Regions from separate parts of the Leisingera sp. ABM4_103 genome, predicted to be linked through region 2. Evidence: riboswitches for the same ligand, from Rfam matches in the RefSeq annotation. Region 2 holds a riboswitch; the other holds the start of a gene.

The links. A riboswitch is a leader RNA that binds a small molecule or an ion and turns the genes downstream of it on or off. The one in region 2 is predicted to bind cobalamin.
Positions count from the first base shown of each region.
Region 1: linked by a shared signal. The riboswitch ahead of ACXAED_RS13320 (ABC transporter substrate-binding protein) and the one ahead of ACXAED_RS02930 (DUF1636 family protein) in region 2 are both predicted to bind cobalamin.

Region 1 covers NZ_JBSWTU010000005.1:2,399,075-2,410,415, reverse strand. The annotation lists gene ACXAED_RS13365 (BCCT family transporter) at 1-473, opposite strand, end outside; gene ACXAED_RS13360 (Ldh family oxidoreductase) at 551-1,561, opposite strand; gene ACXAED_RS13355 (DUF3726 domain-containing protein) at 1,574-2,203, opposite strand; gene ACXAED_RS13350 (hypothetical protein) at 2,200-3,888, opposite strand; gene ACXAED_RS13345 (membrane dipeptidase) at 3,892-4,875, opposite strand; gene ACXAED_RS13340 (aldehyde dehydrogenase family protein) at 5,013-6,458, opposite strand; gene ACXAED_RS13335 (LysR family transcriptional regulator) at 6,564-7,451, shown strand; partial or broken gene ACXAED_RS13330 (ABC transporter ATP-binding protein) at 7,779-8,289, opposite strand; gene ACXAED_RS13325 (FecCD family ABC transporter permease) at 8,286-9,335, opposite strand; gene ACXAED_RS13320 (ABC transporter substrate-binding protein) at 9,332-10,342, opposite strand; cobalamin riboswitch at 10,488-10,681, opposite strand; gene ACXAED_RS13315 (succinylglutamate desuccinylase/aspartoacylase family protein) at 10,818-11,341, opposite strand, start outside.
Region 2 covers NZ_JBSWTU010000005.1:250,072-261,412, reverse strand. The annotation lists gene cbiE (precorrin-6y C5,15-methyltransferase (decarboxylating) subunit CbiE) at 1-626, opposite strand, end outside; gene ACXAED_RS02965 (cobalt-precorrin-6A reductase) at 625-1,365, shown strand; gene cobJ (precorrin-3B C(17)-methyltransferase) at 1,362-2,126, opposite strand; gene ACXAED_RS02955 (precorrin-2 C(20)-methyltransferase) at 2,123-2,839, opposite strand; gene ACXAED_RS02950 (precorrin-8X methylmutase) at 2,843-3,472, opposite strand; gene cobG (precorrin-3B synthase) at 3,474-4,637, opposite strand; gene cobN (cobaltochelatase subunit CobN) at 4,634-7,879, opposite strand; gene cobW (cobalamin biosynthesis protein CobW) at 8,063-9,097, opposite strand; gene ACXAED_RS02930 (DUF1636 family protein) at 9,100-9,510, opposite strand; cobalamin riboswitch at 9,607-9,825, opposite strand; gene cobO (cob(I)yrinic acid a,c-diamide adenosyltransferase) at 9,877-10,512, shown strand; gene glpD (glycerol-3-phosphate dehydrogenase) at 10,603-11,341, opposite strand, start outside.

The DNA of each region.
Region 1 (11,341 bases), 2.1 Mb from region 2:
GTGTAGCGGAAGCCGGACTGGATGGCCTCTTCGGTATTCGCAGCGACCTCCTGCGACAGCACCACAGGGTTGGAGCCCCACAGGCCCAGCGGTTCAGCGGTGGCAAAGACCATCAGCCCGACGCCCAGACCGGCGCCGAACATCATCGAGAACCAGGAGAAGTCCGAGAACTCCTTCTGTTCGCCCGGGGCCCCCATGATCCGCTTACCGGTTTGCGGCAATGCGGCGACCACAAACAGGAAAAAGGCGAAGAAGCCGACGATGACGATGTAAAAGGCGTTGAAATCCTCCAGGATGCGCCAGTTCAGGCTGCCCAGCACGCCGGTGGCGTTTGCCGGCCACACCAGGGCCCAGAGCACTAGCGCGACCATGATCCCCTTGCTGAGCAAGGCGATCTCGACGCTGTGGCCCTCGTAGAAGCCGCCGTTGGAGGTCTTAATCTCCAAATCGGTAAAAGGTTGCTTAATTGACATGCGTTTCCTCCCGTTTCGCACGTGCCGCACCGGGGTGCGGGGTATCCGGCGGGTTGCGGTCCCGCCGGGGGGTGGCGTCAGCCCAAGAGAGCTTTGATCCTGTCCAGCGTTGCCACGCTGACCGCGACGCCTTGGTCACGGGCCTTGATCCGCTTGCCGCGGCGCCCGTCGCCCGGCACATGTGCGCCAGGCTGCCCTCGCACCGCTTCCACGATTCCGACCATTCCGGCACGAAATGTGTCATTTGAGGTCGCAGCGGGGTCGATTGCGATAAACATTTGGCCGGTTTTCGGCGGACCGCCCGCGGTGCCGGAGAAGGGCGAGGCGTTGATGCCCAGGGTCGCCCCGGTCAGCGCGGCGGCCATGATTTCGGTCAGCAGCGCCACACCGACGCCCTTGTAGCCGCCCGACGGCGCCATTGAGCCCTTGAGGCCCGCGTCCGGGTCGGTGGTCGGGTTGCCGTCTGCATCCAGCGCCCAGCCCAGCGGGATCTCCTTGCCTTCGCGGGCGTGCTTCATCACTTCGCTCTTGGCGATGGTGCTGGCGCTTTGGTCGATCAGCAGTTCAGGCTCGCCGTCTTCGCCCGGCACCGCGACCGAGAACGGGTTGGTGCCGACAACCGGCTTGGCTCCGCCCGAGGGCGCAATCGAGGCCGGTGCATTGGTAAAGCCCAAGCCCACCAGCCCCGCGCGCGCCAGCCGGGCGGTGTGGTAGCCCAGCACACCGCAGTTGTAGCTGTTACGGATCGCCAGAACCGCGATGCCCTGCTCGCGGGCCGCGGGGATCAGCGCCTCAAAGCCTGCGTCGATGGCCGGATGCGCAAAGCCGGTAGCCGCGTCCACCGCGACGACACCAGGGCGCGGCCGGGTCAGAACCGGGGCCGCCTGCCCGTCCACCTTGCCGCATTGCACATGCTCGGCATAGATCGGGATATAGGCAAGGCCATGGCTGGCCACGCCGTCCGCCTCGGTTGCCGCAGTGGCGACAGCCAAAGGCCGCGCATTTGCCTCTGACGTGCCAGCGGCCACAAGAGCGCGGAAGGACAGGTCCTCGATTTCGGCGAGGGTCAGGGTTTGGGTTTCGGTCATCTCGGTACCTTCTCAGTCGTTGTCCGACAGCCCGGCGCCGGCGCCCAGCAGACGCGACTCCTCGGTGGCCGGAGCGTAGGTTTTATGGGCAAAGCGGTTGAGCACGGCCCAGGCCGCCTCCTCCGGTTCGGCGCGGGTGTGGGTTGGGTTTGCGTTTGCAAGGCTGCCCGCGGCGCGGATGGTCAGCGCACCGGAGGTTTCCGGCAGCGTGCCCTCAATGTGCAGTCCGCTGCCGTCGGTGACGGCCTGAAAGCCCTCGCCTTCGACGGTAACGCAAGCGCCAAGCTGACGGGCGGCCATCGCGGCAAAGGGCAGGATCATCGCAGGCCGGGTAACAGGCCCCATCTTCCGCGGTGTGTCCTGCAGCCGTGCGGCGCAGTCCGACAGGGCCGCGCCGGTCGCCAGCGGGCAAAGCGGTGCGGCGGCCAGCCAGTCCCCCTCCAGGTCTTGGGGCACGTGAGCGTTCCGTTCGGATGCGTAGCCGGCCTCCAGCAGACCGGCCAGAACTGCCGCGCCGTCCAGCCCTTGCGCGCACAGCCAGCGGGTGGCCTTGGCGGCCTCCTCGGCCAGCCCCCAGTCATAGCCCGCCCCGCGGGCGGCGCGTTTGGCGGTGGCTTCCACTTCGTTCAGCGCATAGCTCATTGGTTTGCCTCCGGATAAACCCACAAGTCGGCATTGGCGGTGGTCAGGTCTTCGGGATAGGGCGCGCCCGCATACATGCAGATCCGAACCCAGCGGTCGGAGCGCGGGTCGAAATGCGTGGCGCCGAAGAACGACAGCTTGGCCCGCAGCATGTCGACCGGCAGCACCCGGTCGCTGATGGTGTTGCTGCGGATCTCGCCATAGGGTGCCACACGGCTCATCTGTGCCCGGCGCACCGTGTGACGGTGTTCCGGGTGGCGCAGCAGGAAGGCCGCAACTGGCTCCTGCCCGTCCCACTCAGCCAGCGCCGCATAGGCCAAGGCAGCATCGCGGGCGGGCGCAAGCGGCTGCTCGTAATTGGCGATGGGCTCGTCGAACCGCTCGCCCATGCGCGGTTCCAGCTTCTCCTCCGAGACGTACCAGGCCCGGGCGCAGTTTTCGCGCGCACTCCAGTCCAGCTCCAGCGCCCAGCCAAAGCTGTCCCCGATCAGCTCCCGCACTTGTGCAACCGGCATCGCGCCGTCGATCACAAAGGCTTCCTTGTTACTGTCAGCCATGCAGTCGGACAGCCCGTCCACCAGCTCCGCATAAGGCTCCAGGATCAGCGAGGCCGCCAGTTCCTGCCCTTCCAGGCCCAGCGCGGTCTCGCTCCAGCGGATCAGACGGTCCCAGGGGCGGTCGTTGAGCAGATCATCTGCCGCCACCCACGCCGTCAAAAGGTCTAGGTCCTTGCGCAGGCTGGCCAGCTTTTCAATCTGCACCGGGTGTTCGGAGCGCCAGCGCGCCGCCGACAATTCGCTCCGCCGCAGCATCCGGCGGAAGCAGGCGGCCTCCTCAGCCGAGGCGGTCTCGACCGAGCGCACCCGGGCAATCGCCTCCTCCCGCGCCATGATCCAGTTGTTGAACAGCACCGGGTGATTGACGATGTAGGGCGCCATGCCAAGGCCGGTGGAGTTGCCGATCCCCAGCCGAAGCGCGATTTCGGGCGCCAGCGGCACGGCGTTGTCGCCGCCTTTGGCACGGGCCATGTGCTCCACCAGGTCGCGGACAAAAACACGGGTCAGGTAGACCGACAGCATCTCTGCCTGGAACGGCGCGCTGAGTTCGGGGCGGTCTGCAATCGCCTCCCGGTCGGCAGCCCCCAGCTTGCCGGAGCCGTAAACGGCAGTCGTGCGCATCAGGTAACCAACGGCGTCCACCTGTTCCGGGTCCGGCTGCTGGCCCTGCGACAGCGCATCGACGAAATGCGCCCACAGGCGCACAGAACGGTTGGCGCGGGAGACAGACAGGGATTTCTCGTTGACCCGGCCTGCCTCCTGATAGGGCACGTTTTTGGACAGCCGCTCGATGTCGGCCTCCGTTGGCACCCCGTCGAACAGGGTGAAGGTCGCATCCCAAGCGGTGGCAATCACCCGGTCCGACCGCATCTCCGGCGGCAGATCGTGGGCAAAGGCAACCAGGGAATAGGTCCGCGCAGGGCCGGTGGCGGTGTAGACCGCAACGCCGATGCCCTTGCCGTCGATATCGAACTTGGGGCGCGCAAAACTCCAGTTTTCCCGGGCCATGCGGCGTGTCAGCACCCGCATGAAGCTGAGGCGGCACTGATGCAGGGAGCCGAGCCGGCTGAGGCGCATCACCTGTGCCGGATCCCGTCGTGATATCGTTGTCTGCGCGGTTCGTTCCATGACCTATCCCTTTGGGCCAAAGTTTTCGGCAAAGAACCGGTACCAGTTCCCGCCCATGATGCCGCTGACCTCGTCATCGTTCATGCCCGTCGCGCGAAGGCCCTCTTCGATGTTTCCAAAGTCGCGGTTGTCGTTGAACCAGCCAGGCATTTCCGGGAAGCCCGGAGCGGCGGCTGATCCTTCGCCGTAGTCGATTTCCTTGGTCCAGCGGCCGACGCGCATCCACTCGACAACGCTGTCCGGCTGGTCCTGGCAGAGGTCGGTGCCGATGCCGAGATGCTCCACCCCGTATTTCTCTGCGGTGCGTGCAATCATCTCGCAGAAGCTTTGCAGGGTGCAGTCCGATTTATCCTTGAGGTGGTGCGGATAGACCGAGAAGCCCAGCATGCCGCCGTGGCCGGTCACCGCGCGGATCACATCGTCCTTCTTGTTGCGCAGCGCCGGCGACCACTCATGCGGGTTGGCATGGGTGATGGCGATGGGGCGGGTGGAAATCTCCGCCGCCTCGATGGTGGACCGGTCGGCGGAATGGCTCATGTCCACGACAAGGCCCACCCGGTTCATCTCCTTGATCACCTGCTTGCCCATGCGGGTGATGCCCATGTCCTCGGCCTCGTAACAGCCGGTCGCCAGCAGCGACTGGTTGTTATAGGTGAGCTGCATGAAGCGGGCGCCCAGAGTGTGCAGGATTTCGATCAGGCCGATGTCGTCCTCCATCGGCGAGGGGTTCTGGAAGCCGAAGAAAACCGCGGTGCGCCCGGTTTCGCGGGCCTTGTCGATGTCAGAGGCCCACTGCCCCTTCATGATCAGGTCCGGGTATTGCTCGAACCAGCGGTTCCACTTCTCGAAGTTCAGAACCGTCTCGCGGAAGTTCTCGTGATAGGCAATGGTGACATGGATCGCGTCCACGTTGCCCTCGCGCAGCTGGCGGAAGATCTTTTCCGACCAGTTGGCATATTGCAGGCAGTCGATACGGTATCCGGTCATTCAAGCACCTCGGTTTTCAAAGTCACACGCCCGGCCTTCAGGCAGCGGGCAGAAAGCGCCCGCCACAGGGGAAACTAGGAGGGCGGGCGCTTCCGCAAACTGGCAGGCCGGTGTCCGGCGCTGCCACGATTTCAGTCTCAGACCGGCTTGCCGGCGCTGATGTAGGCGGTCTTGACGGTGGTGTAGAACTCCGCCGCCGCCTTGCCCTGCTCGCGCGGGCCATAGGAGCTGTCGCCGCGGCCGCCGAATGGCACGTGGTAGTCGGTGCCTGCGGTCGGCAGGTTGACGGTGACCACACCGGTGCGCGCGTTGCGGCGGAAGTGGGTGGCGCGGGCCAGCGATTGAGTGACGATACCGGAGGTCAGGCCAAAGTTGGTGTCGTTGACCACCGCCAGCGCCTCGTCAAAGCTGCCGACCTTGATGACGGAGGTCAGCGGCGCGAACATCTCCTCGCGGTTGATGCGCATGTCGTTGGTGGTGTTCAGGAACACGCCGGGGGACATGTAAAAGCCCTCGTGCGGCATCTCCAAGCGCTGGCCGCCGCAGGCCAGTTCCGCCCCTTCGGATTTGCCGAGGTCGACATAGGCCAGGTTCTCGTTCAGCTGCTGCTCGCTGACCACCGGCCCCATCTGCACGCCCTCTTCCAGCGCGTGGCCCACTTTCATGGCCTGTGCCCCGGCGACAAGCTTGTCGACGAAGGCATCATGCACGGCCGCGTGGACCACGAGCCGGGAGGAAGCGGTGCATTTCTGGCCGGTGCCGCCAAAGGCACCGCCCAGCGCCAGGGTGACGGCCAGGTCCAGGTCGGCGTCGTCCATCACGGCGAGTGCGTTCTTGGAGCCCATTTCCATCTGCACCTTGGTCAGGTTCTGGATCGCGGCGGCGGCAATGCCCTTGCCCACCGGCACCGAACCGGTGAAGGAGATCGCGTTCACCTTGGGGCTTTCCACCAGCCGCTGGCCGATCGAGCGGCCGGAGCCCATCACCAGCGAGAACAGGCCCTTGGGGATGTCCTGACGTTCGATGATCTCGGTCAGGGCCACGGCCGAGGCCGGGGTGATGTTGGCGGGTTTCCACACCACCGCGTTGCCGTAGCAGAGCGCCGGCGCGATTTTCCAGGAAGCGGTTGCGGTCGGGAAGTTCCAGGGCGAGATGATGGCGACAACGCCCACGGCCTCGCGGCGCACGTCCACTTCGATGTCCGGGCGCACGGAGTCGGCGTTCTCACCGATCTGGCGCAGGCATTCGGCCGCGTAATAAGTGAAGAACTGGCCGGCGCGGTAAACTTCGCCCTTACCCTCAGCCAGCGGCTTGCCCTCTTCACGGCTCAGCAGCGTACCCAGCTCTTCGGCGCGGGCCATCAGCTCATTGCCGATGTTCATCAGCACCGCCTGCTTGCGCTCCAGCCCGTAGGCCGCCCATTCGCGCTGCGCCTTCTGCGCCTGGTCCAGGGTCGCTTCCAGCTGATCGGCGCTGGCCTGGGCGAACATGCCAACCAGATCGCTCAGATCCGAAGGGTTGCGGTTTTCGATTTCGCTTTCGCCCGCCAGCCATTCGCCGGCAATCAGGTTCAGTTTGGTCACGGAGAAGCCCCAGATGCTGAATTTCAGGTTTGCGGCAGGATGGACTTCTCCGCCAGCATCAGTCAAACTCAATAAACTGAACACAACTTCACAATTTCTGAAGCCATGGCCCTGAAGATAGAAATGCTGCGTGCCTTCTGCACAGTGGCGCAGACCGGAAACCTGTCAGAAGCGGCAACCCGGATGGGCCGCACCCAGTCTGCCATTTCAATGACGCTCAAGCAGATGGAAGATCATCTGGGCAAGAAGCTGTTCGAAGGGGAGCGCAAGAACCAGCTGTCACCGCTGGGGGAGCAAGTCTTTGAGCTGGCCCAGAAACAGGTGCGCCGGTTCGACCAGACGGTACAGGCCATTGAGATGGCGGCTGAGGCCATTCACGGGCTGATCCGCATCGTCTCGGTGCCCTCCGTGGCGGCGCTGGTCTTTCCGTCAGTGCTGGAGCATATGACCGCCCGCCACCCGGGCTTGAAAATCGAGCTCCGCGATACCGACACCCAGCAGGTTCTGGACGCATTGGCCGAAGGCAAGGCGGACATCGGCATCGCGTCCGGCTATCACCCGCTGAACGGGGTCAAGGCCGTGCCTCTGTTCGAGGACCGTTTCGGCCTCGTCTGTTCCACCAGCCACCCGCTGATTCTACAGGACGCCCGTCCCGCCATCGCTGATATCACAGGCCCTGGCTTTGTGCGCAATGCCCTGTGCGAACTGATCCGCAACGAACGCTTTGCCGAGGCCATCAGCACGGCCGATGTGACGATCCACAACACCCACTCGCTGATCACCATGGTCCGGACGGGCAAATGGGTGACGGTGCTGCCGCAAACGGTTGCGCGTTTCATGCCGGAAACAACAGCGTTCCGCCCCATTGCCGACCTGCCCGACAAACGGGAGGTCTACCTCTATCAGCGCGAACGCTCCCGCTTCGCGGGGCTGACTGCGGAATGCAGCGCCTTTATCCAGTCTTGTGACCTGTCCGCGGATCTGCCGGGGTAACGGAGACGGCGCGACGCCGGCGCTGCGGCTTTCCGTCAGGAAGACCGGCAACGGCGGGAGCGTTTCGCCGCCCGCCTCAGGCCAGGTGAAAGGACAGGTGCGGCGCACTGCCCTCCGCATCGCGGATTTGCCGGGCCGTGATCCCGAAAACGTCAGATACCGTTTCCGGTGTCAGCGCCTGCTGCGGTGTTCCCGATGCCACCAAGCGCCCGCCCGACAGCACCGCAACCCGGTCGCAGGTCAGCGCCTGATTCAGATCATGCAGCGCCACCACGGCGGTCACCTGCAGATTGCGAATGCAGTGCAGGATCGACAGCTGGTGGTGGATGTCCAGATGGTTGGTCGGCTCATCCAGCAGCAGCAATCCCGGCTGCTGGGCCAGCGCCCGCGCGATATGCAGCCGCTGCCGCTCTCCGCCGGAGAGCGTCGCCCATTCCCGCTTGGCGAACCCCTCCATTTCCACCGTCTTCAACGCCTTGTCCACTTGCCGGGTGTCTTCCCCGCTCCAAGGCCGCAGCGCCGACAGCCAGGGGGTGCGGCCCAGCTCCACCACTGAACGCGCCGTAATGCGTTCGGCGGTGTCGGCTTGCTGCTCGACTATGGCGATCCGCTGGGCAATCTCGCGGCGCGACAGCCGCGCCAGCGGCTGCTCCGCCAGCAGCACTTCGCCTTGCGAGGGCCGGGCCAGTCCCGCCAGCAACCGCATCAGCGTCGATTTGCCGGAGCCGTTCGGACCGACCAGCGCCAGCGTCTCACCCGGCTGCACCGCCAGAGACACGTCCGACAGCAGCGCCTTGCCGCGCACGGAGAAGGACAGGCTGCGGGCTTCGATCCTCATCGCGCCGTCCTCTGCCCGCGCACCAGGATGATGGCAAAGGCCGGCGCTCCGATCAGCGCTGTGACCACGCCGATGGGCAGCACCTGACCGGGGATGATGACACGGGACACGATGTCGGCGCCGATCAGGAACACCGCCCCCGTCAGCGCAGCGGCCGGCATCAGCCTGCGATGCCCTGGGCCAACCAGGAACCGCGCCGCATGGGGGATCACCAGGCCGACAAAGCCGATGGAACCGACAATCGACACCATCACCGCGGTCATCAGCGCGGTGGCAAAGATCAGCACCACCTGCACCCGCCGCACCGGGATGCCCAGCGCCGCGGCGGAATCGGTGCCAAAGGTGAAGGCATCCAGCGCCCTTGCGTGAAACCGGCAAATCATCCAGCCGGCCAGCGCCAGCGGCACCGCCAGCCACACATCCGGCCAGCGCACGCCGCTGAGGTTTCCCATCAGCCAGAACATGATGCCGCGGGCCTGATCCGCATTGGCGGATTTAGCGATGATGAAGGCGGTCAGCGCGTTGAACAGCTGCGAGCCGGCAATGCCCGCCAGCACGATCTGCGCCGCCGCCGCCCGGCTGCTGCCCGCCCCGGCGGCGCGCGCCAGAATGGCAACAAAGCCAAAGGCCAGAAGCGCACCGTTGAAGGCGCCAAAGGACAGCGACAGCGCACCGCCGCCCAGCCCTGCAATCGTGACCGCCACCGCCCCGGTCGAGGCGCCGGCGGAAATGCCAAGGATGTAGGGGTCCGCCAGCGCATTGCGCAGCAGCGCCTGCAGCACCACGCCCGTCACCGCCAGCGCCGCGCCGCAAGCCCCGGCCACCAGTGCCCGCGGCAGCCGGTAGCTCCAGATGATGCCCTGGTCCACCGGGTCAACCGGCAGCCCCGCCCCGGCCAGATTGTTGACCAGAACGGACAGGACAAGGTCAGGCGCAAGCGCGGTTTCCCCGATCATTGCGCCTGCCAGAACCGCCGCAGCCAGCACCGGCAGCGCCAGGCAAGCGCCCCGGACGCCGTGCCATGCAAGTGCGGCGGCTACGCTCATCCGCCGTTGCCGATCGCGCTGAGCTCAGCGGCCAGGTCTTCCAGCGCCGGGATGGCGCGGATGGTGGCATCCATCGCCTGGGCGTCCATCACCACGATACGGTTGTTCTTGACCGCGTCCATCTGGCTGGCAACCGGGTCATTGCGCAGGAATTCCAGTTTTTTCTCATAGTCATCGGCGGCAAAGCGGCGGCGGTCCATGCGGGCGATCACAATCACCGTCGGGTTGGCCTTGGCGATGGTTTCCCAGCCGACGGTCGGCCATTCCTCGTCCGTCTCGATGACATTGCGCAGGCCCAGCTGCTGCATCATGTAGCCCGGCGCGCCTTTCTGGCCGGCCACAAACGGATCGCTCTCCAGCTCAGGCGAGGAGAACCAGAACACGGCGGAGGCATCCTCCAGCGCAACCTCTTGCGCCTTAGCAACGGCCGCAGCCTCGCGCGTCTTGTAGTCCGCGACCAGCTCAGCGCCCTTTTCGGCCTCGCCGAAGATCGCTGCCAGCTCCTCGATCCCCTGATACAGGCTGTCGGTGGTGAACATCCGGGTGCGGGTGCCGTCGCCGCCGGTGGTGTTGTCCTTGCCTGCGCAATCGGCGGGCATCACATAGGTCGGGATGCCCAGGTCATGGAACTGCTCGCGCTTGGCGACCACGCCCTCGGGGCCGATGTGCCACTCGTACTGCGCTGCAACCAGGCCCGGGCGTTTTGCCACCACACTTTCAAAGCTTGGGTCGTTGTCGGCCAGCCGTTCGACCTTGGCGTTCACGTCCGCGTATTCAGGCAGAACATCGTTGAACCAGACCGAAGTGCCCAGCACCTTATCCCCCAACCCAAGCGCATAGAGCACTTCCGTGGCCGCCTGGCCAACCGTGACGGAAGACGCCGCGGGTGCTTCGAAGGTGACGGTCTGGCCGCAGTTCTCGATGGTCAGCGGAAAGCTCTCGCTGGCTGCCGCGGCCTGGGCCGCGACGGTGAAGGAAAGGCCGATCAGGCCGGAACGCAGAAACATGATTTTCGATCTCCATGTGTCAATGACCGGAGAACGGGTGAAAGGGCATTGACCGGCAGGGCGGAGGGCCTGAGCCCTTCCTCTGCGCCGCCTGAAAGCAGCAGCGCGGTCTGCCGGCAACCTCCCCGGACAACCCCGTCCGGTGTGCTTCGGTTTCATACCGGCAGGTCTCCTGACTGGCGGGTCATCGTCTGGGCCGTCTTCCCGGACCGCTGGGATCCAGTGACACGATGGCTCAGCACTCGCCGCCTACAGTTGCGGGGGCAGTTCCGGTTGGTGCCCGGCAGGCACCGCGGATTCCCTCTTAGCCCTTGCGGGACCGGTAAAGCGCGCGTAGCGCATCACTTTGGTTGCGGCAAGAAAAAGTTGCTGCCGCTGCGGAAATCCCCTGCAAAAGGCGCGCCCGCCGGAAGCTGCGGCAACCGCGTGTTGAGCAGCTGGACCCATTGGCAAGTGCTGCCCCCCATGTTGCCGTTCAGAGAATTTCATCCTCGTCGAACATCGGGTCGTCCTCCAGCTGGGCGCTCAGGTCCTCCACCGAATCCTCCGCCTTCTCGACGGAGCGGACCCTGCCGAGGTGGAACACGGCATCGCCCTCGTTCACGATGGGCATTACCGCACGCCCGACGATCAGCCCGTCGAAAGGCGCCAGGATGTCCTCGTCATGCTCACCGAACGGATCGGACACCGAGCCCATCAGCTCCCCTTCCCGGACCAGTTCGCCATCGTCCTTGTACACCCGCAGAAGCCCGCCCATCGGCGCCCGCAGCCATTTGCTGGAGACGCAGAACTGCGGCTGCGACTTTGGCTTGGATATGCCCTTGGCCGGGACCATCCCCATGTGCCGCAGCACCCGCAGGATACCCGCCAGCCCGGCACGGATCGACAGTTCGTCAAAGCGCAGGCCCTCGCCCGCCTCATACAGCAGCACATCCTTGCCCATCTCCTTGGCCGCGCCGCGCAGCGAGCCGTCGCGCAGCGGCGACTGCATCACGATCG
Region 2 (11,341 bases):
CCCTTATGGCCCGCGGCCTCAACGGCCACGGCAACAGGGGCCTGAATGTCTTGCAGATCAAACGCTTCGGCAGTAGCAGAACGCACCCGCTGCCGCGGCCCGCCCAAAAATTCCATCATGGTTAGCTTGGAGGCACCAAAGCCCGCAGTAGTCAGCCATTCCGCCAACTCCACGGGCGCAGCCCCATCCCGCATGGTGCAGATAACCCGCGTCCCGTTTCCAAGCAAAGGGCGCAACCGCGCGTAAGGGGCCGCGTGCAGGCCGAGGCACAGAACCTCTTCCAGCTTCCACGCCAGATGGTTGGCCGCCAGCGCAAAGGTCGACGGCACCGGGTAAGAGACCCACTCACCCGCCTCCAGATGCCGCGCCAGCGAGCCGCCTGCGCCATGCCAGAACGGATCGCCCGAAGCCAAAACAGCCACCTTTCGCCCGCGCATCTCCAGCACCGGCGCAATGGAAAACGGCACCGGCCAGGGCTGGCTTTTGCTGCCTGCCGCTGCCAGTTCCAGGTGGCGCGGACCGCCAAAGATTACTTCGGCCTCCGCCAGTGCCTTCCGGCTTGCATCGCCCAAGCCTTCCAGTCCATTTTCGCCCAGACCAATGATTGTGAGCCACGGATCAGACATGACACGCATCCTCCTGCTGGGCGGCACCACCGAAGCCTCGGCGCTCGCCAAGACGCTTGCCGAAACCGGCGCGGACGCGGTGTTCTCCTACGCGGGCCGCACCGCCAAACCCGTCAGCCAGCCGCTGCCTACACGCGTCGGCGGCTTTGGCGGCGTCGAGGGGCTGGCAGAATACCTGCGCACGGAAAGCATCACCCATGTGATCGACGCAACCCACCCGTTTGCCGCGCAGATGAGCACCAACGCGGTCCTTGCCTGCGAAGCGGCGGGCGTGCCGCTCTGCGCCTTTGAGCGCCCCGCCTGGCAGGCGGGAGAAGGCGACCACTGGGTTCACGCGGACACCATAGAGGCGGCCGTCACTGCGCTGCCCGACACCCCGGCGCGAGTGTTCCTGGCGATCGGCAAACAGAACCTCAGCCAATTCGCCGCCAAACCCCAGCACCACTACCTGCTGCGTCTGGTGGACGCGCCGGAAGCGGATTTGCCGCTGCCGCAAACCACGGTCGAGATCGCCCGCGGGCCGTTTGACGTCGCGGGGGATACCGAACTGATGCAGCGCCATGGCATCACCCATGTGATCGCCAAGAACGCAGGCGGCGCGGGCGCCGCGGCCAAACTCACCGCCGCGCGCAGCCTGAACCTGCCGGTCATCATGATCGGCAGACCGCAAGTGCCCGAGCGCCCTGTCCTGGGCAGCGTGGCAGAGGTTTTGGCCTGGCTGTCGCATCCCGCAGATTAACCCTCAGCCGCGTAGCGGGGGGTATAGACGTAGTTGCCGACCCGGCGGGTATCGCGGTTGCCGACAATCACCACGGTGCGCATGTCGGCCATCTCGGGCGTCGCGTCTTTCAGCGGCACCGTCAGCAGTTCCTGCCCAGGCTTGGTCACGTCGCGGGCAAAGGTGATCAGCGTGTCCTGACCGCAAGCCTCCCGCAGGATCTCCAGCGCACGGGCAAACTGATGCGGCCGCGATTTGGAGCGCGGGTTGTAGAACGCCATCGCCAGCCCGGCCTCACCGACCAGCTGCAGGCGCTTTTCGATCAGGCTCCATGGCTTCAGGTTGTCGCTGAGGTTGATGGCGGCAAAGTCATGCCCCAGCGGCGCGCCGATGGCGGCGGCAGCGGCCAGCATGGCGGTTATGCCGGGCAGCACTTTGATGTCCAGATCCAGCCATTCCGGGTGGGCTTCGGTGTTATTCTCCAGCGCCTCGAACACGGCGGAGGCCATGGCGAACACACCCGGATCGCCGGAGGAAACCACGACCACGCGTTTCCCCTCGGCGGCCATCTCCAGCGCATGGGTGGCGCGGTCGACCTCGACGCGGTTGTCGGTGGCGTGCAGGGTCAGCCCCTCGCGCGGCTCGATGCGTTTTACGTAGGGGATGTAGCCAACAATATCAGTGGCTTCCCCGATGGCGTCACGCACTTCCTGCGTCACCAGCGCCTCATTGCCCGGGCCAAGCCCGGCAATCACCACCCAACCGTTTTGCGATAGTTTCATGGCCGGCGCCCCTGTCCGTGAACCAGTACGATGGAGAAGTAAGGCACCTCGCCGTCAATCTCCGAGAGCTTCTGCACGGTCTGCCCCGGCATGGTGCCGCGCTCGACCAGCCAAGCGTCCTCCGCGCGGCCCGCACGTTCCAGCGCGCGGCGCAGCTTGGGCAGGTTGCGGCCGATCTTCATGACCACCAGCGCGTCGGTCTCGGCGGCACGTTTGGCCAGCTCATCCTCGCTGAGGGTGGCCATCGCCACAGTCAGCACATCGTCCCCCCAGGTAATCGGCTGGCCGGAGGCGGTCCAGCAGCCGGACATGCCGGTGATGCCGGGCACGATCTCCTGCTCGGCGCGGCCCTGCAGGCGGGTGTAGAGGTGCATGTAGGAGCCATAAAGGAACGGGTCACCCTCGCAGAGCACGACCACGTCCTCACCCTTGGCAATCTCGGCAAGCGTGTCGGCCCACTGGTCGTAGAATTCCGCCAGCACCCGATTGTATTCGGGATCCGAGAAATGGATCTCGGTCGTCACCGGGTATTCCATCGCGTGCTCGGTGACGCCCTCACCCAGCATCCCCTCGACAATCGCACGGGCCTGGCCCTGGCGGCCTGCCTTGCGGAAATAGGCGATGTGGCGCGCGGAGGAAATCAGCCGGTGCGAGCGGACGCTCATCAGGTCGGGATCACCGGGGCCAAGCCCTGCGCAGATGACTTTGCCCATCGGTTACTCTTTCCAGCTCGCCAGCGCGTTCACCGCAGCGACAGTGATGGCGGAACCGCCCAGACGGCCCTTCACGATCATCGACGGAACCGGCAGGTCTTCCATCAGTGCGTCCTTGGATTCCATCGCGCCGACAAAACCCACCGGGCAGCCGATGATGGCGGCAGGGCGGGGGCAGGACGGGTCCTTCAGCATGTTCAGCAGGTGGAACAGCGCGGTGGGAGCATTGCCGATGGCGACCACGGCGCCTTCCAGTTTCGGGCGCCACAGCTCCAGCGCGGCGGCGGAGCGGGTGTTGGACATTTCCTTGGCCAGCTCTGGCACTTTGGGATCGCGCAGGGTGCAGATCACCTCGTTGTCGGCAGGCAGGCGCGGGCGGGTGATGCCTTCGGAGACCATATAGGCGTCGCACAGGATCGGCGCGCCCTTGGCCAGCGCGGCGCGGGCGGTCTCGGCCATGCCTTCGGAAAAGCGCACATGCTCTTCCAAACCCACCATGCCGGCGGCGTGGATCATGCGCACGACGACGCTCTCCTCGTCCTTGTTGAAGCGCGCCAGATCGGCTTCGCGGCGGATGGTGGCAAAGCTTTCGGCGTAGATCGCGGCGCCGTTGGTCTCATAGGTGTGGAGCATGTCAGCTGCCCTCTTTCAGAAGTTCGGGAGCGGCGCGCAATGCGTCGGCGCTCAGGCGGGTCTTTAACGGCTGATCCGCGGCAGTGCCATTGCGGATCAGGGAGAATTCGTCCTGGCCGGTGGCGGTCAGGGTGAGCGGCGCGGGGCCGGGGCAGGCGCAGCCCTTGGCGCAGCCGGAAACATGCAGCTTTGTCCCTGCGGGGACATGGGCCGCCAAGTCCCGCGCCAGATCGCGTGTGGCCGAAAGCGCCTGCAGGCAGCCGGGCGCGCCGGTGCACGCGACCACTTGCAGGCGCGGATCGGTTGCATCCAGGATCAGGCCGGGCAGGGGCGGCAGGCTGGCGGCACCCTCCACCAGCAACGCGCGCCAGGGGGTGAGGCGGATTTCGCCGTGGTCAGCAAGCTGCGCCAGCGTTGCGGCGGGCATCTGGCCGAACTCCAAAGCAGCGAGTGTCCCCGCGGGGACAGCGCCCGGTTTTGCGCTGAAGCTGGCCTTTGCCATCGGTGCCGTGTGCGCCGCCGGCGGCCCGCGGCGCGCGATGAGGCGGTGCATCCTGCCGCGCCCTTCCGGCGCGCCGCCCTGGTCGAGGAACCAGCGGGCCAGGGTGAGGGCTTCGGGAACGGCGGATTCACGTGTGACGGGCAGGCCGGTTTCTGCACCGTCTGCGCGCAGGATCAGACCATCTTTTGTGCGCTCGACGCGGATATCGGCGGCAATGTCTTGCAGCACGGGGTCCGCGCCGCAGTCGACGGCAAAGCCGAATTTGCCCGGCAGGGACAGGTCTGTTGCGGCAGTCAGTGCAGCGCTGAGGCCGGTGGCGACGGCATGCGTGTCGTCGCCACCGGCCCAAAACGGAGCGAGCAAAACATTGCGGCGTGCTTCGGCGCCGGCGTCTATGTCGATCAGCCGTAGGTCGCGCAAGGATTCGATCAGCTCTGCATGCGCGTCTTCGCGGATGCCGCGCATTTGCAGGTTGGCGCGGGCGGAGATGTCGAGGAGGCCGTTGCCGAACTCCTGGGAAAGTCTTGCGACACCGCGCGCCTGGTTAACGGACAGTTTACCCAGCGGTGCGCGCACGCGCACCACCAGCCCGTCGCCGGACATCATCGGCCTCAGCGCGCCGGGGCACCAGCCGTAGACCTTGGGCTCAGCGGCGGCACTCATGCGGCGCCCTCCAGCTCTGCCATGATCGAGTTGCGCCGGGTGCTCCAGAGACCGGCGTCGAACAGCGCCCGGAAGCGGTCGCGCATGGCGGCGAGCGCCTCGGGGTTTTCGCGCTCCATGAACTCCACCAGGTCATCGCGGCCCAAGGTGGCCTCAAAATAGAGGTCGAACAGATGCGGTTGCACCACCTGCGCCAGATGCGCAAAGGCTGCCATGTGGTCGAGGGTAGCAGCGATCTCCGCCGCGCCGCGGAAGCCGTGGTTCATCATCGAGGTGGCCCAGTCCGGGTTGGCGGCACGGGCGCGGGTGACGCGGGCGATTTCCTCGCCCAAGCTGCGCGCCTGCGGCTTGTCGGGGCGGGTGGCGTCCATGTGGTAGAGCGCCGGTGCCGCCTGGCCGATGCGCGCCATGGCAGCGGCAAATCCCGCCTCATGCGCGGCGTAGTCGGAGGCGACCAGCAAGTCGGTTTCCGGCAGGTCCTGCAGGTGCACAAAACTGTCGGCGCCCTGCAGCCGGGTTTCCAGCGCCTCGCGGGCGTCGGTAATCGTGCCCTTGGCGTCGATGGCGTGGGAGGAAGCGTTGAGCCAGGCCTCGCCCGCCGCGGCGCGGGCCTCGTCGCTGTAGTCGTCCAGATGCGGATTCATCGAGAGGCCGTATTGGCCCGGCTTGGGGCCGAAGACGCGCGGGGTCTCGGCGAGATAGGGGTTGTCGGCCTGGGTTTCCTCGCGTGCGGCCAGCGCGGCGGCGGCGGTTTCAAACATCTGGGCAAGGCCGGGGAACACATCGCGGAACAGGCCGGAGACGCGCAGGGTGACATCGATCCGGGGGCGGTTCAGCATTGAGAGCGGCAGCACCTCAAACCCGGAGACGCGCTCGGAGCCTTCGTCCCACTTGGGCGCGAGGCCTGCGAGGTGCAGGGCCATCGCGAATTCTTCGCCCGCGGTGCGCATGGTGGCGGAGCCCCAGAGGTCGATCACCAGCCCCTTGGGCCAGTCGCCGTGGTCCTGAAGGTGGCGGCGCAGCAGCTCTTCCGCCAGCTTGACCCCTTGCGCATGCGCCGCCCGCGACGGCACCGCCCGCGGGTCGGTGGTAAAGAGGTTGCGCCCGGTGGGGATCACATCGGCGCGGCCCCGGAACGGCGAGCCGGAGGGGCCGGGGGTGACGATTTTCCCGTCCAGCGCGGCGATGAGGCCGGCGCGTTCCTCAGGCCCGCATTGGCCGGTGCCGAAGATATGCAGGCCCTCGCCGTACTGGCTTTCCTTGATGTCGCAGACGAAGGCGTCGATGCGGGTGATCGCCTCGGCAGGCGAGGTGTCCGCAGTGAGGCCCAGATCAGCCTCGACGCCGGTGCCCTGCGCCTCTGCCCGGATGTCGCCGATCAGCCGGTCGCGGCGGGCCGGGTCCAGACCGTCGGCGGTGGAATATTCGTCCAAGAGGCTTTCAAGGCGGGACATGCCCTCCGGCAGGGTGGTCTGCGCCAGAGGCGGCGGCAGGTGGCCGATGGTGACAGCACCGATGCGGCGCTTGGCCTGGGCGGCCTCGCCGGGGTCATTCACGATGAACGGGTAGGCGACGGGCAGCGGGCCGGTCAGCACCTCGGGCCAGCAGGCGCCGGAGAGCGCAACCGCCTTGCCCGGCAGCCACTCCAGGGTGCCGTGGGCGCCAATGTGGATGAGGGCGTCGGTCTGGGTGCGCAGCCACAGGTAGAAGGCCACATAGGCGTGGCGCGGGGTGCGGTCGAGGTCGTGGTAGTCGTCGACGCGGGTTTTCACCTCGCCGCGTTCGGGCTGCAGCGCGACCAGGGCGTTGCCAGCACGCAAAGCCTTGAAATGAAAGGCGCCGTCGCGGCAGTCAGCGTCTTCTTCCGGGTTGCCCCAGGCCTCCGTCAGCCGCTCTTGCAACTCCTGCGGCAGGGTGGCGAGGGCGGTCTTGTACTCTGCGAGCGGGACGCTCAGGGTCTCTTCCATCAGCCGCAGGCCGGTGTTTTCCAGCGTTTCGGCGGCGTAGCCCTGGGCGGCCAGCTCACGCAGGATCTCGTCGCAGGAGGCCAGCGCGTCGAGGCCGACGGCATGGGCGAGGTTGTGGTCTCTCCCGGGGTAGGTGGAGAGGATCAGGGCGAGGCGCTTGTCAGTGTTCGGCAGCTTGGCGAGGCGCAGCCAGCCCTCCACGCGGTCGATGGCGGCCTTGATCCGGTCTGCGTCGGCGCGGTGGGCGAAGCGGGAGTACTGCAGGTCCGGGTCTTTCTTGCCCGGCGATTTGAAGCTGACGACGCCTGCGAAGATGCGGCCGTCCACCTCCGGCAGCACCACATGCATGGCGAGGTCGGCGGGCGACAGGCCGCGGTCGGCCTCGGCCCAGTCTTTCTTGCGGGCGGTGGAGAGGGCGACCTGGAATACCGGGCAGCCGGTCGTGCTGAGCGGTGAGGCGCTGCCGTCGGTGCCTTGAGCGGAAAAGGCGGTGGCGTTGATGACGGCAGCCGGGTTCAGCCCGGGCAGCTTTTCGCGCAGCCAATCGGCGGCGGTGGGGGCCTTGAGGCTGGCGGCAAAGGCGCCATAAGCGGCGTAGCCGCGCGCGCGCAGCTCTTCGATCAGCGCATCCACCGGGGCGGTGTCGGCGGCGGTGAGGTAGGAGCGGTAGAAGCTCACCAGCACCAGCGGTTTGTCCTGCGGCGGCAGGTCGGCCAGCACGCCCTTGGCCGGGTCATAGAAGCCATGCTCGGGGGTGGTTTTGAGGCCGATCACCGGCCCGGCGTAAAGGCCTGCCGCCAGCGACAGCTGGGCCAGCGCGGCCTGAGCCGCGACCGCACCGCCGGCGTCGCACAGGGATTGCAGGCGGCGCAGGGTGGAGACGGGCAGGGTGGACAGCTCGTCGAGCCGCGCATCCTCGCGCCCGTCGGCAGGCAGGATTGCCAGCGCAATGCCCTTGCGGCGGGCGAGGTCCTGCAGGGTGGCAAGGCCATAGGACCAGTAGCTTTCGCCGCCGATAAGGCGGACGAGGACACCTTTGGCGCCCTCCAGCGTCTGTTCCGCGTAGACGTCGACCGACAGCGGGTGCTTGAGCGCCACCAGGTTGGCGAGGCGCAAGCTGGGCAGTTTGCCGTCCGCCCGGTGCCAGCCTGCCGCAAAGGCGCCGAGGTCGCTGTCGGAGAAGGACAGCACCACAAGGTCCGCAGGCGTCTGCCCGAGGTCCTGCGGGGTATCGGTCTCGTCAAGGCCGTGGCTTTCGCGGAAGACGACGTGCATGGGTCAGGCCTTTGTATTCTGGTAAGCAATGGGCGCTCTGAGGGCTGCGCCCGAGCCTGGGAGGGTGCGAATGCGCCCTCCCATTTTGCCGGAGGCAAACCTTTGGTTTGACGGGAGGGTCGGGCGCAGCCCGGCCTGCGGCCGGGCAATGTCATTTGAAATGAAGCGCCAGACCGGCATTGCTTACGCTCCCAGCTCGGCGCGGATGGCCTGTTCGTCGATGTCGTCGTGCTCGGCAATGACCACCAGGGCGGTCTTGCGCGGCTGCGCGCCCCAGGGTTGGTCGTACTGCGCACGCAGGCGCTCGCCCACGGCCTGAACCAGCATCCGCATCGGTTTCCCCTCCACCGCGACATAGCCTTTGACGCGCAGGATGTTGCGCTCGCGGGCGAGTTTCACGATGGCATTCTGCAGCGCTTCCGGGTCGGAGACTTCGCCCATTTCGACAACGATGCTTTCAAAATCGTCATGCTCGTGGTCGTGGTGGCCGTCGTGGTGGCTGGGGCGGGCCTCCAGATCGTCCTCGGCAGCGGCGCCCAGGCCCAGGATGATGCGCGGGTCGATGACGCCTTCGCTCATCGGCAGGATCGGCAGCTTGCGGGGCGCTTCGGCCTCGATCACGGCGCGGGCCTTCTCGACACCCTCGTCGCCGGCCAGGTCAGCCTTGGACAAGAGAACGATGTCGGCGCAGGAAATCTGGTCCTCGAACACCTCGGACAGCGGGGTTTCGTGGTCGATGCTGTCATCGGCCTCGCGCTGGGCCTGAACCGCGTCCAGGTCGGGGGCGAACTGGCCCTTGGCAACCGCCTCGGCATCGGCCAGCGCAATCACGCCGTCAACGGTGATGCGGGAGCGGATCGCGGGCCAGTCGAAAGCCTTCAGGAGCGGTTTCGGCAGGGCCAGGCCGGAGGTTTCGATCACGATGTGATCCGGCTTTTCCGGCAGGTCCATCAGCTGTTCGATGGTGGGAATGAAGTCATCCGCGACGGTGCAGCAGATGCAGCCATTGGCCAGCTCCATGATGTTTTCCGCCGGGCAGTTCTCATCGGCGCAGGACTTCAGGATGTCGCCGTCCACGCCGGCGGTGCCGAACTCGTTCACCACCACGGCCAGGCGCTTGCCCTGCGGGTTCTGCATCAGGTGGCGGATCAGGGTGGTTTTCCCCGCGCCCAGGAAGCCGGTGATGACGGTGACGGGGATCTTGTTGAGGTCGCTCATGATTACTCCTCGGAGAAGAACTTGGCCGGCGGGATGCGGGCAACGGATTGCTTGCGGAAGGTCTGCGGGCGTTCGCGCCAGGGCACGACGCCGTCGGCTGTTGCGGCGTAGGCTGCAGCGCCTTCCAGGATTTCGGGGACGTGCTGGTCCGGGTCGAGGTCGCCGTAGACATAGGTCCAGCGCTCTGTGCCGCCGACCAGTGCAACGGCGCAGCCGCGCTTGCAGGAGGACAGGCATTCAACACCGCGCAGGCGGACGCCTTCGGGCATTCCGGCCTCTTCCAATGCGGCGTGCAGGATGGCGCCGGGGCGGGCGGCCTCGGGGTCGGCGCCCTCGCGGCGGCAGGTGAGGCAAACGGTCAGCGTGACCGGTTTTGGGGTGCTGGCAGTCTTGCCTGCCATATCGTCAGCCATCGGCGCGTCTCCTGTCGCGGCAGGCGTGCGGGAAGGCCGAAAGGGGGCTGCAGCGTGCCAGCCCCTCAACCGGTCGCGGAACACCCCGCCCGCCCGTTGTTATCTCTCTCGCTGGCAGGTCTCCCGGCTTGCGGATGCCAAGGCGTTTTGCCTTGCCGGCCATCCTGCCTTCCCGGGGGTCTCTCCCAGTGGCATGGCGGCCTCATCCGGTCACGGTCGCGGGGGCGGCTGTGCTTCGGCAATCCAAAGAAATTTGGCGGCCTTCACATTCCCTCTTCGCCTGCTTTCGCAGGAACCAGCGAAACCCCCTTGCGCTATCGCGCCCTTCTTTGTCAAGACATGGGGTCAAACAGCTGGAGAGCCCCCATGAGCGAAAAGTCTGAAACCGGCATCTCAGAGGAAGAAGCCGCCCGTCACGCGTCGAAAATGGCCAAGAAGAAGGCCGCGCGCGACCGGATGATGAAGACCAAGGACGGCGAGAAGGGCCTGATCATCGTTCACACCGGGCCGGGCAAGGGAAAATCCTCGTCGGGGTTCGGCATGATCATGCGCTGCATCGCCCATAAGATGCCCTGCGCCGTGGTGCAGTTCATCAAGGGCGCCTGGCAGACCGGCGAGCGGACGCTGATCGAGGAGAACTTCAGCGACCTGTGCCAGTTCTATGCGATGGGCGAGGGGTTCACCTGGGAGACCCAGGACAAGGCGCGCGACATCGCCGCCGCGCAGAAGGGCTGGGAGAAGGCCAAGGAGATGATCCTGGATGAGCGCAACACCATGGTGCTGCTCGACGAGATCAACATCGCGCTGCGCTATGAGTATCTGGACCTGGAGGAGGTGCTGGAGTTCCTGGTGGAGCACAAGCCGCCGATGACGCATGTGGTGCTGACGGGGCGCAACGCCAAGGAAGAGCTGATCGAGATCGCCGATCTGGTGACCGAGATGGGCCAGATCAAGCACCCGTTCCGCGCCGGGGTGAAGGCGCAAAAGGGCGTCGAGTTTTAAGCTGAGGGCGTAGCCTGCCTGGGTAGGCGCGAATGCGCCTGCCGGGGGGCAGGCAGGCGCAGCCCGGCGGTGCCGCCGGGCAAAACACTTTTATGCGGCGAGCTGTGCAGCCTTGCCTTGGATGTAGGTATCCACCGCCGCGCGCTGGGTTTCATCCAGCCGCAGGCCCAGCTTGGTGCGCCGCCACAGGTAATCGTCGCCCGCGCGCACCCATTCGCGGGCAATCGCCCAGTCGAGCTCCCGCGCGGTGATGGTGGCGCCAAAGTCCTGGCCCAGATCACCGGCAGTTTTGGCGTCGCCCAGCACCTCCCAGGCCTCGGTGCCATAGGCGCGGATCATCCGGCCCGCCCAGTAGGGTGTCAGGAACGGATAGTCCGCGGCCAGTTTGGATGTCAGCTTTGCCACATCCGCCACCGGGAAATCGCCGCCGGGCAGGGCCACGCCTGCGGTCCAGTCGGCGGGCAGCTGCGGGAACACCTCGCCGATCTTGGCCAGAGCCGCCTCGGCCAGTTTGCGGTAGGTGGTGATCTTGCCGCCGAAGACGTTGAGCAGCGGCGCCTGCGCCTGGTCCAGCGTCAGCACGTATTCGCGGGTGGCCGCGGTGGCTGAGCTGGCGCCGTCGTCATAAAGCGGGCGCACGCCGGAGTAGGTCCAGACGATATCGTCGCGCGTCACCGGCTTCTCGAAGTATTCGGAGGCAAAGGCCGCCAGATAATCCTGCTCGGCTTCGGTGCAGACCGGTGCGGTGTCCGGGTCCGGGTGGTCGGCGTCGGTGGTGCCGATCAGGGTGAAATCCTGCTCGTAAGGAATGGCAAAGATGATCCGCCCG